Regions from separate parts of the Streptomyces sp. NPDC012825 genome, predicted to be linked through region 2. Evidence: riboswitches for the same ligand, from Rfam matches in the RefSeq annotation. Region 2 holds a riboswitch; each other region holds the start of a gene.

Region 1 (4,269 bases), on a different contig from region 2:
GGCGATCCAGACCAATCTGAGCTGCCGGACCGACTGGCTGGCCGAGGCGGACCGGGAGAGCGTGGCGCTCTGGTGCACGTACCACCCCGGGCAGACGCCGTACGAACGCTTCCTCGCCAAGTGCCACGACCTGGCGGGGCGGGGCGTCCGGTTCAGCGTCGGGGTGGTGGGGCTTCCCGGGCACCGGGAGGACGCGCTGCGGCTGCGGGAGGCGCTGCCGCCGCACGTGTACCTGTGGGTGAACGCGGCCGAGGGGCACACGTACACCGACGCGGAGGCCGACGGGTGGACGGGGCTCGACCCCCTCTTCCCGTACAGCCGGCATCCGCACCGCTCGGCGGGGCTGCCCTGCCGCACCGGGGAGTCGGTGGTGTCGGTGGACGGCGGGGGGACGGTGCGGCGCTGCCACTTCGTCAAGGCCGAACTGGGGAACCTGTACGACGGTTCGTACCGCGCCGCCCTGCGGCCCCGCGCCTGCCCCCTCGCCGTCTGCGACTGCCACATCGGCTACGTCCACCTGGAGACGCTGCCGCTGTACGACGTGTTCGCGGGCGGGGTCCTGGAGCGGATCCCCGCCGCCGTACCGCCCGCTAGACCCGCTGGAGGGGCATGAGGTCGGGGCGCTTGGCCTCGACGTGGTCCCCGGAGCTCTCGCCGCGCAGCCGGCGCCCGATCCAGGGCACGAGGTACTCCCGCGTCCACTGGATGTTGTCGCGGCGCACCTCGAGCGAGCCGCGCGGCGGGATCGGCGGCCACGCCTGGTCGGGGTCGGCGGGCACCGGCAGGCCGAGGACCTGGGCGGCGCGCAGGGCGACCCGGGTGTGTCCCTCGGGCGAGAGGTGCAGCCGGTCGCCGTCCCAGGCCCGCCGGTCCTGGACGGACCTGAGCGACCAGAGGTCGAGGACCGGGCAGCCGTAGCGGTCGGCGACGGCGCGGACGTGCGCGGTGTAGGTGGCGATCTTGCCGCGCAGGTGCCGGAGCACGGGGACGTCGCGGGTGTCGAAGCCGGTGGTCACCATGACGGTCCCGACGGCGGAGGTCAGGTCGGCGACGGCGCGCTCGAAGCGCTCGGCCACGGCGTCCGGGTCGCTGCCGGGGCGGATGATGTCGTTGCCGCCCGCGCAGAAGGTCACCAGGTCGGGGGCGAGTTCCTTCGCCCGGGGGACCTGTTCCGCCACGATCTGGTCGAGGAGGCGCCCGCGTACGGCCAGGTTGGCGTAGCGGAAGGCGTCGTGCTCCGGCAGCTGGTCGGCGAGCAGGACCGCGAAACGGTCCGCCCAGCCGACGTACGTCCCGTCGGGGCCGGGGTCTCCGACGCCCTCGGTGAAGCTGTCACCGATCGCCGCGTACGACCCGAATGCGTTCTTGTCTCTTGATCTCGAATCGTCTGCCACGGGGGCACATCCTTCCCTTTCGCGTGTGGCCTACGCGACCGTAAGGAGGGGTTGACGACGGGTGACATATGCCACCGATAAAGATTGCCCCAAGTCGGAATAGGCCCACGGCCCGGCGTGTGCACGCCGGGCCGTCGGAAAAAGGGTGTCCCTTTCGGGGCGTCAGACGGAGACGCCGTGCTGGCGCAGGTAGGCCAGCGGGTCGATGTCCGAGCCGTAGCTCGGCGTGGTGCGGATCTCGAAGTGCAGGTGCGGGCCGGTGGAGTTGCCGGTGGAGCCGGAGAGGCCTATCTGCTGCCCGCCGTCGACGCTCTGCCCGGCCGAGACCGAGAGGGAGGAGAGGTGGGCGTACTGCGAGTAGTTGCCGTCCTCGTGCTTGATGACGACCTCGTTGCCGTACGAGCCGCTCCAACCGGCGGAGACGACCGTGCCGGCGCCGACGGCGCGGACGGTGGTGCCGGAGGAGGCGATGAAGTCGACGCCGGTGTGGTAGCCGGAGGACCACATGGAGCCGGAGGCGCGGTACGGGGTGGAGAAGCCGCCGCCGGCGACGGGGGCGACCCAGCCGGAGGAGGAGGCGGTGGAGCCGGTGGAGGACGAGGAGCCGGTGGAGCTCTCCGAGGTCTTCGCGGTGTCGGCGGCCGGGGCGGCGGCGCGGCGGCTCTCGCGGGAGGCGCGCGGGGCGTCGTCGCCGTTCTTGCCGGAGGCCTGGGCGCCGGTGGTGCTCTTCGGGGCGGCGGGGGCGGAGCCCTTGGCGCCGATGGTGAGCTTCATGCCGGGCAGGATGAGGGAGGGGTCGGCGCCGATGGTCCGGCGATTGTCCTCGTAGATCTTCTCCCAGCCGCCCGCGAGGTGGTGGTCGTCGGCGATCTTCGACAGGTAGTCGCCGGAGACGACGGAGTATGTCCGGGGGGCGGTCTCCTCGGTGGCCTTCGCGGGGGCGGTCTTCGCCGCGACGGGGTGCGCGGTGACGACGGACTGGACGGAGGCGGCGGCCGGGGCGGTCTGCTCGGCGGCGTGGGCCCCGGTGGCGCCGAGGAGCGGGAGGGCGACGACGGCGCCTCCCGTGCCGGCGACGGCGAAGCCGCGGGTGAGGGGGTTGTTCTTGGGACGGCGGTGCTTACCCTTCGCGGGCATGGCGAATCCTCTCCGGCGCCTGCGAGGTGAGCTGTCGGGTTCGGACTGGAGATGCCCGGCCGCGCTCTCGCGCGGCTTCACCCCGAGCCGTCCTGCATCGCGGGACCGGCGTACTTCCTGGGTCCCCCGCTCCTGCCACGCATGGGATGGGTGGAATTCCGGGCGGTGGCAGGATTCGGCGGTCCGTCCGGATTGAGCGTGACGCTAGACGAGCGGGGTCGGCGCGAACAAGCCGTTGTTTTGTCCCGGGATTCCGCCCTAGATCGTTCCTCCGGGATTCCGGTCACCCTCCGTGGAAGACGCTCCTCCGATTTCCTTGCCCCGTAAGGAGATTGTGCCGGGGATCCGGCCACGATCCGTCACCTCTATGACCCTGCTCACGCGCCGAATCCCATCTCGCCCGCAACCAGGGCGCGTTATACCCAAAACCTCAATTCGGACAGATCGCTCATTACCGTCCGAGGGGGTGCGCCGCGCGCCTCTCACCCGGATGATTGCCCCAGGAACCGATGTCACGTCGGGCATCCGCACGCCAACCTTCCAGGAGCATCCGTGACGCAGCAGTTGCCGCAGGTCCCGCCCGTCGAAGCCGCCGAGCCCGAGCTGGCGGAGGTCCGCAACTTCCGGGACGTGGGCGGCCTGCCGACGACGGACGGGCGCGCGGTCCGCCCCGGCCGCCTCTTCCGCAGCGGTCACCTCGCCCACGCGACCGAGAGCGACGCCGCCTTCCTCGCCGGCCTCGGGCTGCACACGGTCTTCGACTTCCGCAACGAGGCCGACCGGCGGGTCGAGGGCCCGGACGTCGAGCTGCCCGGGGTGCGGAACGTGAACATACCGCTCAACGACCCGGCCGAGGGCAAGGAGTTCTGGAGGCTGGTGCGCGACGGCGACACCGCGCAGCTGCGGGAGATCCTCGGCGACGGCAGGGCCGCGGCCCGGATGTCCGATTCGTACCGCCGGATGGTGGTGGAGCGCACCGCCGAGCACAGCCGGATCCTGCACTCCATGGCGGAGGAGAGCGTCCCGGCCCTAATGCACTGCGCGGCGGGCAAGGACCGCGCCGGGCTCGCCGTCGCGATCACCCTGCTCGCCGTCGGGGTCGACCGGACGGCGATCGAGGCCGACTACGTGAAGTCGAACGAGCCGCACCGCCGCTACAAGGTGCGCCGCAGCTCCACCGCCCCGGACGCCATGGGGCCCGAGGTGATGGAGCTGCTGAGCCCGCTCTTCGACGCGCGGGCGGAGTACCTGCGGGCCGCCTTCGAGACGATCGAGGCGACCTGGGGCTCGGTGGACGCCTACTTCGCCACGGGCCTGGAGCTGCCCCCGGAGACCCGCGAGCGGCTGCGGGAGCGCCTGCTCACCGAGGCGTAGGAGGGCGCCCCCCGGGAGGGTCCTACTTCGCGCCCATCGCGAAGAGCAGGTAGAGGAAGCCGGCGAAGAGGTGACCGGCGATCAGGTAGGCGAAGAGGCGGAGCACCAGGCCCTTGGGGAACTTGCCTTCCCCGCGCTCCTCGCCGGTGACGGCTGAGGACTTCTCGGACATGTCGTCCCTTTCCTGAACATTCATCACGGGGGAATCGTCACGGAAGAATCGTTACGGCGGTCTCACCGGGGGTCTTGCGGCCTTACCGGGGGTCTCGCGTCGGTCAGCGCCGGTGCGGGGTCCCGTCACCGAGGCACAGTTCGGCGGCGGGGCTCTGCAACAGCGTGTGGACGAAGAGCAGCTCGGCCCCGC
Region 2 (4,269 bases):
CGAGACCGCAGTCGTCCCGCACGCCGACCCCGAGGCCGTACGGAAGACCCTGGAGGCGCATCCCGGGCGCCGGGCCCTCGTCGTCAGCGACTCCGTCTTCTCCGTCGACGGCGACCGGGCCCCGCTCGCGGAGCTCGCCGCCGCCTGCCGCGCGCACGGCGCCGGGCTCGTCGTGGACGACGCCCACGGCTTCGGCGTCCTCGGCGACGGCGGCCGGGGCGCGGCGCACGGCGCCGGGCTCGCGGGCGACGCGGACGTGGTCGCCACCCTGACCCTGTCCAAGTCCCTGGGCAGCCAGGGCGGCGCGGTCCTCGGCCCGGCCCGGGTGATCGAGCACCTGGTGAACGCCGCCCGCACCTTCATCTTCGACACCGGCCTCGCCCCGGCCGCCGTCGGCGGCGCCCTCGCGAGCCTGCGCCTGATCGAGGCCGAACCGGGACTCGCCGGACGGGTCCGCACCGTCGCCACCGGCCTGTACGAGCGGCTGACCGCGGCCGGTCTGACGGCGGCCCGGCCCGACGCGGCCGTGGTCTCGGTCCGCGCCCCCTCGCCGGAGGCGGCGCTGCGCTGGGCGGCGGACTGCCGGGAACAGGGGCTGGCGGTCGGCTGCTTCCGGCCCCCGTCCGTCCCCGACGGCGTCTCGCGCCTGCGCCTCACGGCACGCGCCGACCTGACGGACGCGCAGGTCGACCGCGCGGTGGAGACGGTCCTGCGGACCGCGCCCGCCCGCTGAGGGCCGGGCCGGAGGCGTTCACGCGTCGTACGGTTCACCGCTTCGGGCGACAGATGGGCCCCGGCCCGGTGGAACCCCGTACGGCGCGGCGCCATCGGTGGGACTCTGACGCGCAGTGGATCCGGGGCAGCGGCCCCGGGCGGGAAAGGGACAGAGTCGCCATGGCAGACCATCAGGAAGCATCCGTCACCCTGCCGAGCGAGCCCGCCTCGGTCCCCGCCGCCCGGCGGTACGTCGCGGAGGTCCTCACCGACTGGGGCCTCGACGAGTCCTCCGACCAGGCGGACGCGGTCCGGCTGATCGTCTCGGAACTGGCCACCAACGCCGTCCTGCACACCTTCGGCCAGTCGCCCACCTTCACGGTCGGCGTCCGCCTGGAGCGCGGCGAGCAGCTCCACGTCGGCGTCACGGACAGCCACCCGCGCCACCCCCGCCGCCTTCCGGCGGCGGTCCAGCAGGACAACGGGCGCGGCATGGTGATCATCCGCTCCCTGGCGGCGGAGTCCGGCGGCCGCCTCTCGGTGACCCCGACCGCGGAGGGCGGCAAGACGGTCGGCATCGTCCTGCCGTGGAAGGCGGCCGCGCCGGTGGGCTGTTAGCGCTCCTCCGGCGGCCGGGGCCTCCCCGGCGACGGTTCGGGTGCGGCGGCGCCACCGCACCCCCCCCGGCGTCCTTCACGGCGCCCGGTCAGCGCCCGGGCGGGGTCACCGGACGCGTCCGTAGTAGACCTTCGACGACCAGATCTTGTCGAGCTTCACCCAGGAGCCCGTCTTGGGCGAGTGCCAGATCTTGCCGCTCCCGGCGTAGATGCCCACGTGGTAGACCCTTCCGCCGGAGTGGAAGAAGACCAGGTCCCCCTTCTGCCTGCTGCCGGCGGAGACGTGCCGGGTCTTGTTGTACTGCTGCTGCGCGGTGCGGGGCAGCGACTTGCCCGCCTTCTTGTACGCGTAGAGCGTCAGGCCCGAGCAGTCGAACCGGGAGGGCCCCGCGGCCCCGTAGCGGTACGGCGCGCCCTTCTTGGAGGCGGCGATGCTCAGCGCCTTGTTCGCGTGTGCGGTGGTCGCCGCTTGGGCCTCCGGTGCCGCGCCCGGCGCGAGCAGCGTGCCGCCGACGGCGGCGAGGGTGAGAGCCGAGACGGCTCCGGCCCGGGACAGCAGGGACGGGACGTGCATCTGCGCAGTCATGCGCAACCCTTCGTCAGCCGCCTGTGAAGGATGACCTGTCGGGTTCGGGCAGGCGAAGATGCCCGGCCGCGGTTGCGGCTTCACCCCAAGGGCCCATCCCGCTGCGGAAACAGCGCGTACGGCCCGTACTGCTCGGGTCCTCCACTCCTGCCGATCCAATCCTGTCGACCAGACGTCCGGGACAGCGGCAGGACTCGGCGTCCGCCCGGACCGCCCCGCCTCGGATGGCGGGGGCTTGTCGTCGGCAGGGATCTTGCCCCACAACTTGGTCGAAATCCGAGTGGAAACAGCGATATGTGAGAGTCCTCACGACTGATCCATTCGAGTGGACAGGATGCTTTCGTGATCGTCGGAGGTTTGGCCAAAGGGCCCCGTACCAGCAAAGGAACGCCTGATTCGGCCAGATGTGTACACTCGCCGCGCAACTCGCCGGAGCCATATGTCGACTCATCGACTCAACCGAACGGACGAGCGCTTCCGGCGCGGATGTCGGCCGTCCGGCCCTCGACACGACATGCCGGAATGTCAACTCCGTCGCGCCCGGGGGAGCGTGACCCGCCCGGCCCGCCGCTCCCCGTCCAGCACCCGCAGGGAGCGCGCCGGGGTCTCCGCGTGGACCTCGCTCTCGCCCCGCGCGTGCATGAGGGCCAAGGAACGTCGCGCAGCTCCTCCGCGCGTCCCGCGAGGGCCTGAGCCGCCCTCAGGGCCCCATGGGCATGCGCGGTTCCGGATGGGTTGATCCTCCCCACGAGGTCGACGACCGCGAGGTGTGCGTCGACGAACTCGCCCTCGGCCCGGGTCGGGGCGGGCAGCGGCGGCGGCTCGGGAACCACGGCCCGCTCACCCGACCGCGTCGCGCCGGCTCGGGACCACGTGGTCCACGAGCCCGTACTCGACGGCGGCCGGGGCGTCCAGGACCGTGGGGCGGTCGAGGTCGGCCCCGACCCGCTCGCTGCTCCGTCCGGCGTGTTCGGCGAGCAGCCCGGCCGTCGGGGCGCGCTGACGGAGCCGCCGGGGGAGTTGATGTGGAGCGCGATGTCCCGGTCCGGCGCCGCGTACTCCAGCTCCGGGTTCCACTCCCTCGACTCCGTTCCCGGCGAACAGGGCACTTCGGGCTCGCGGCCCGCCACCACGAGCCCGGCGCTCCCCGGTGGTCGCCACCGGTCGGATGATCATGGGAACGCAAAGCCGGAGTTAACGAGCCGGAAAAACTTCCGCCCTAACGTGCAATGTCTCGCCGCGGACCGCATCCGAGCAGTTCAACAGAGTGTTGACGCTCGGTAGGGTCCGCAGCTGTCCGGGTGCCGTCCCGGTCGACGACTGTGAGGTGGAAGAGTGCAACTGAGCCCGCACGAGCAGGAACGCCTGCTCATCCATGTGGCGGCGGACGTGGCCGAGAAGCGCAGGGCCCGGGGCGTACGGCTCAACCACCCCGAGGCCGTCGCCCTCCTGACCTCCCACATCCTGGAGGGCGCCCGCGACGGCCGGACCGTCGCCGAGCTGATGGCCTCCGGCCGCAAGGTGCTCACCCGCGACGACGTCATGGAGGGCATCCCCGAGATGATCCACGACGTCCAGGTCGAGGCCACCTTCCCGGACGGCACCAAGCTCGTCACCGTCCACGACCCCATCGTCTGAACGGGCGCCGCCGAATGATCCCCGGAGAGATCCTCCACGCGGACGGCCCCGTCGCCCTCAACGAGGGACGCCCCGTCACCCGCCTCACCGTGCTCAACGCCGCCGACCGGCCCGTCCAGGTCGGCTCCCACTACCACTTCGCCGAGGTCAACCCCGGCCTGGAGTTCGACCGCGCCGCCGCGCACGGACGACGGCTGCACATCGCCGCCGGAACCGCCGTCCGCTTCGAGCCCGGCATCCCGGTCGAGGTCGAACTCGTCCCGATCGCCGGCCGCCGCGTCGTGCCCGGACTGCGCGGCGAGACCGCCGGCCCGCTCGACGCGGAGACCGCCCCGAGCACCGACGAGACCCCCGCCGGGGCGAACGGAGACCTCCGTGCCTGAGCTGCACCGCGCCGTCTACGCCGACCTGTTCGGCCCCACCACCGGCGACCGCATCCGCCTCGCCGACACCGACCTCCTCGTGGAGATCGAGGAGGACCGCTCCGGCGGCCCCGGCCGCGCCGGTGAGGAGGCCGTCTTCGGCGGCGGCAAGGTCGTCCGCGAGTCCATGGGCCAGGCCCGCACCACCCGCGCCGAGGGCGCCCCCGACACCGTGATCACCGGCGCCGTGGTCATCGACCACTGGGGGATCGTCAAGGCCGACATCGGCATCCGCGACGGACGGATCACCGCCCTCGGCAAGGCCGGCAACCCCGACACCATGGACGGCGTC
Region 3 (4,269 bases), on a different contig from region 2:
GTGCGCGTGTTAATTCCGGGCACTCGTCGTGTTGACGACGTGTTGCGAAACCCTCACACGCCCGTGCTCCGGCCTCTTGAGCCGGTGCAGCGACACCGATCGCTCCGCGTGCAGCGCGGTGAGGGCCCTCGCCCGCTCGGCGTCCCCGCGTGCCACGGCGTCCACGATCGCGCCGTGCTCGGCCCAGGCCTCCACCGGCCGCTCGGGCTGTTCGACGGCGTACATCCAGGCGATCTTGTGCCGCAGCTGGGTGAGCAGCGCCGTCAGCGGCGGGCTGCCGGAGGCCTGCGCGAGCGTCTCGTGGAACCAGCCGCCGAGCGAGCGCAGGTCCTCGCCCCGGCCGCGCCTGGCCCGCTCCTGCCCCAGCCTGACCAGGCCGCGCAGCACCTTGAGGTGGGCGTCGGTGCGGCGCTGCGCGGCCCGCGCGGCTCCCAGCGGTTCGAGCAGCGCCCGCATGTCGAGCAGGTCGGCCGCCTCCTGCTCGGTGGGCTCGGCGACGTGCGCGCCCGCGTGGCGGCGGGTGAGGACGAAGCCCTCGGACTCCAGGGTGCGCAGCGCCTCGCGGACCGGGACGCGGGAGACCCCGTACCGGCGGGCGAGCTGCTCCTCGGTCAGCCGGCTGCCCCGCTCGAAGACGCCGGAGACGATGTCGTCCCGGATCGCCGTGCATACCGAATGCGCGGGAATGCGCATGTCCGACCTCCGCCTTGGTCCGCGCGAGACAATTCGAGCGGCGCCTGTTCTGCGCCTGATCCGCGACTCTATTGCAGCACGGCGGAATTTCCGATGCCCCCATGGAATCCATGGCCGCCTCTTGACGGACGGCGTGCCGAAGAAAAGCCCCGGCTCAGTACGAGCCGGGGCTTTTGCGACGCGGAGACCCCCGGTGGTCGGGGGGGCGCGGACGTCAGGGGTGTGCGGGCGTCAGGAAGGGTGCGCAAACGTCGGGGGCGGACCGGACGGTGACGCGGGTCAGACGGTGACGCCGCGGGAGCGGAGGTAGGAGACCGGGTCGATGTCGGAGCCGTACTCGGCGCTCGTGCGCGCCTCGAAGTGGAGGTGCGGCCCGGTCGAGTTGCCGGTCGAGCCCGAGATGCCGATCTGCTGGCCCGGCTCGACGGTCTGGCCGACGTACACCCCGATGGAGGAGAGGTGACCGTACTGGGTGTACGTGCCGTCGTGCATCCGGATGACGATGTTGTTGCCGTACGCGCCGCCCCAGCCGGCCTCGACAACGGTGCCGGAGCCGACGGAGACGACCTGGCTGCCGTAGGCGGCGTGGAAGTCGACGCCGGAGTGGCTGCCGGAGGACCAGAGCGAGCCGCCGGTCTGGTAGCCGGTGGACACGTAGGAGCCGACGACGGGGAGCTGGAAGGAGTTCAGGCGGCGGCGCTCGGCCTCGCGGGCGGCGCGGGCCCGCTCCTCGCGGATCTCCTTGGCGCGGGCCTCGGCCTTGCGCTTCGCCTCGGCCTCGGCCTTCTGCTGGGCGACGGCCTCGAAGGCCTCCCGGTCCTGGGCGTCGGCCTGGGCGTTGAGCCGGTCGACGAGGGAGTCCTCCGTGATCACCTGGGTGAGGCCGGTGTCCTCGGGGGAGCGGTTGTCCGTGTCGGCGGCGAGCGCCGGGGAGGCCAGGGTTCCGATGACGCCGGTGGTGGCGAGCGTCGCCACGCCCGCGATGCCCGCGCCGCGGCGCGCCATCCGGCTCGGACCACGATGCTTCCCGGTGGCACGGGTGAACGCCATGAAGACGTTGTTCCTTTCCTTCCTTCTCGCCTACCGGGTTAGCTGACGGGTTCGGAGCAGGAAGGTCTCCTACGGGCCCCTCCGTACGGAACGAAGGCGTCCGATTCACCCCAGGGACTGTGTGGGTCCCCGGCTCCCCAGGCTCGCGCCTGACGGGGACTCGGCGATGACTGCCCGGTGCCGCGGATGCGGCGGGTGCAACTGGCGGACAGCCGCACCGACGCTATGCGGACCGCCAGTCGATCACCAACCGAACATGACCTTTTGTAAGGCATGCCACAGGCCAGATGATCACTCTTACCGCCAATACGGACAATTCAGTGGGGCGTCTCCGGTGCGGCTCTCACGCCGACGGACGGAGGACCCCGACGATGCGTCATGTCGGGGTCCTCCGTCCGGTCGGCCGGTCGTCCGGCCGGGCCGTCCGGTCGAGCCGGGCCGGACCGGGTCCAATCAGCCGGTGACGACGGTCACTTCACCGATGCCGAGCGCCCGCACCGGCTCCGCGATCTGCGCCGCGTCGCCCACCAGGACCGTGACGAGCCGGTCCACCGGGAAGGCGCTGACCACGGCCGCGGTCGCCTCGACGGTGCCGGTCTCGGCCAGGCGCGCGTACAACTGGGCCTGGAAGTCGTCCGGGAGGTGCTGCTCCACCTGGTCGGCGAGCGTCCCGGCGACGGAGGCGGCGGTCTCGTACTTGAGCGGCGCCACCCCCACCAGGTTCTGCACGGCCGTCTCCCGCTCGGCGTCCGTCAGCCCCTCGGCGGCCAGGGTCCGCAGCACCTTCCACAGGTCGTCCAGGGCCGGGCCCGTGTTGGGGGTGTCGACGGAGCCGCTGATCGCGAGCATCGCGGCGCCGTTCCCCTCGGCGTCCGAGCGGAGCACCTGTCCGAAGGCCCGCACGCCGTACGTGTAGCCCTTCTCCTCGCGCAGGACCCGGTCCAGACGCGAGGTCAGGGTCCCGCCGAGGCAGTACGTGCCGAGGACCTGGGCCGGCCAGGCGCGGGCGTGCCGGTCGGGACCGATCCGGCCGATGAGCAGCTGGGTCTGGACGGCGCCGGGGCGGTCCACGACGACGACCCGGCCGGTGTCGTCGGCGGTGATCGGCGGCATCGGCAGCGCCTCGCCGGGCTCGCCGGTCCAGGCGCCCAGCGTCTCCGCGAGGACCTTCTCCAGGTCGACGCCGGTCAGGTCGCCGACGACCACGGCGGTGGCCGTGGCGGGCCGCACGTGCGCCTCGTAGAAGGCGCGGACCGCGGCGGCGTCGATCGCCGCGACGGTCTCCTCGGTGCCCTGGCGCGGCCGGGACATCCGGGAGTCGGCCGGGAACAGCTCCTTGGAGAGCTGCTTGGCGGCGCGCCGGGCCGGATTGGCCGTCTCGTGCGGGATCTCGTCGAGGCGGTTGCGCACCAGGCGCTCGACCTCGGTGTCCAGGAACGCCGGGGCGATCAGGGCCTCCGCGAGCAGCCCGAGCGCCTTGGGCAGCCGGGAGACCGGGACCTCCAGGGAGACCCGTACGCCGGGGTGGTCGGCGTGTGCGTCGAGGGTGGCGCCGCAGCGCTCCAGCTCGGCCGCGAACTCCTCGGCGCCGTGCTGGCCGGTGCCCTCGGAGAGGGCGCGGGCCATGATGGTGGCCACGCCGTCGAGGCCGGCGGGCTCGGCGTCCAGCGGGGCCGGCAGGAAGAGCTCCACGGCGACGACCTGCTGGCCGGGGCGGTGGCCGGTGAGGACGGTCAGACCGTTCTCCAGGGTGCCGCGGTCCGGGGCCGGGAAGGCCCAGGGGCGGGCGGTGCCCGGCGTCGGCTGCGGGTGGAACTCCATGCTCGTCAAAGACGCGGCAGTGTCGGTCACCGGTCCGCCCCCTCTTCCTCGTCACTGTCGCTCTGTTCGGTGGCCACCGGCTCGTAGACCAGGACCGCGCGGTTGTCCGGGCGCAGCCGGGCCGCGGCGGCCTCCCGCACCTCGTCGGCGGTGATGTCGAGGACGCGGTCGACGGCGGTGAGGGCGAGCTGCGGGTCGCCGAACAGCACGGCGAACCGGCACAGTTCGTCGGCGCGGCCCGCGACGGTGCCGAGCCGGTCCAGCCACTCGCGCTCCAGCTGGGCCTGCGCGCGCTCCATCTCCTCCGGGGTGGGACCCTCCGCGGCGAACCGGGCGAGCTCCTCGTCGACGGCCGCCTCGATCTCCGGGACCTCGACGCCGCCGGACGTCTTGACGTCCAGCCAGCCGAGCGAGGGCGCCCCGGCGAGCCTCAGCAGCCCGAAACCGGCGGCGACGGCCGTGCGGTCCCGGCGGACCAGGCGGTTGTGCAGCCGGGAGGACTCCCCGCCGCCCAGGACCGTCAGGGCCAGGTCGGCGGCGTCGCACTCGCGCGTGCCGTCGTGCGGCAGCCGGTAGGCGGCCATCAGGGCGCGCGCCGGGACCTCCTCCTCGACGACCTCGCGCAGCTGCTCGCCGATGACGTCGGGCAGCGAGCCGTCGCGCGGGGCCGGCTTGCCGTCGTGGGACGGGATGGACCCGAAGTAC

What was found. A riboswitch is a leader RNA that binds a small molecule or an ion and turns the genes downstream of it on or off. The one in region 2 is predicted to bind cyclic di-AMP.
Region 1: linked by a shared signal. The riboswitch ahead of ACFY7E_RS21005 (peptidoglycan DD-metalloendopeptidase family protein) and the one ahead of ACFY7E_RS23115 (C40 family peptidase) in region 2 are both predicted to bind cyclic di-AMP.
Region 3: linked by a shared signal. The riboswitch ahead of ACFY7E_RS26540 (M23 family metallopeptidase) and the one ahead of ACFY7E_RS23115 (C40 family peptidase) in region 2 are both predicted to bind cyclic di-AMP.

Annotation. Positions count from the first base shown of each region.
Region 1 is NZ_JBIBBZ010000010.1:9,820-14,088, forward strand. Features, by position in the region: gene ACFY7E_RS20995 (STM4011 family radical SAM protein) at 1-613, shown strand, start outside; gene ACFY7E_RS21000 (SGNH/GDSL hydrolase family protein) at 591-1,394, opposite strand; gene ACFY7E_RS21005 (peptidoglycan DD-metalloendopeptidase family protein) at 1,557-2,531, opposite strand; cyclic di-AMP (ydaO/yuaA leader) riboswitch at 2,535-2,694, opposite strand; gene ACFY7E_RS21010 (tyrosine-protein phosphatase) at 3,084-3,905, shown strand; gene ACFY7E_RS21015 (DUF6126 family protein) at 3,928-4,077, opposite strand; gene ACFY7E_RS21020 (helix-turn-helix domain-containing protein) at 4,181-4,269, opposite strand, start outside.
Region 2 is NZ_JBIBBZ010000012.1:17,893-22,161, reverse strand. Features, by position in the region: gene ACFY7E_RS23125 (8-amino-7-oxononanoate synthase) at 1-733, shown strand, start outside; gene ACFY7E_RS23120 (ATP-binding protein) at 895-1,332, shown strand; gene ACFY7E_RS23115 (C40 family peptidase) at 1,438-1,917, opposite strand; cyclic di-AMP (ydaO/yuaA leader) riboswitch at 1,921-2,127, opposite strand; partial or broken gene ACFY7E_RS23110 (hypothetical protein) at 2,443-2,750, opposite strand; gene ACFY7E_RS23105 (ATP-dependent Clp protease proteolytic subunit) at 2,758-2,994, opposite strand; gene ACFY7E_RS23100 (urease subunit gamma) at 3,253-3,555, shown strand; gene ACFY7E_RS23095 (urease subunit beta) at 3,570-3,938, shown strand; gene ACFY7E_RS23090 (urease subunit alpha) at 3,931-4,269, shown strand, end outside.
Region 3 is NZ_JBIBBZ010000016.1:110,089-114,357, reverse strand. Features, by position in the region: gene ACFY7E_RS26545 (GntR family transcriptional regulator) at 10-693, opposite strand; gene ACFY7E_RS26540 (M23 family metallopeptidase) at 973-1,743, opposite strand; cyclic di-AMP (ydaO/yuaA leader) riboswitch at 1,756-1,919, opposite strand; gene ACFY7E_RS26535 (M16 family metallopeptidase) at 2,197-3,564, opposite strand; gene ACFY7E_RS26530 (M16 family metallopeptidase) at 3,591-4,269, opposite strand, start outside.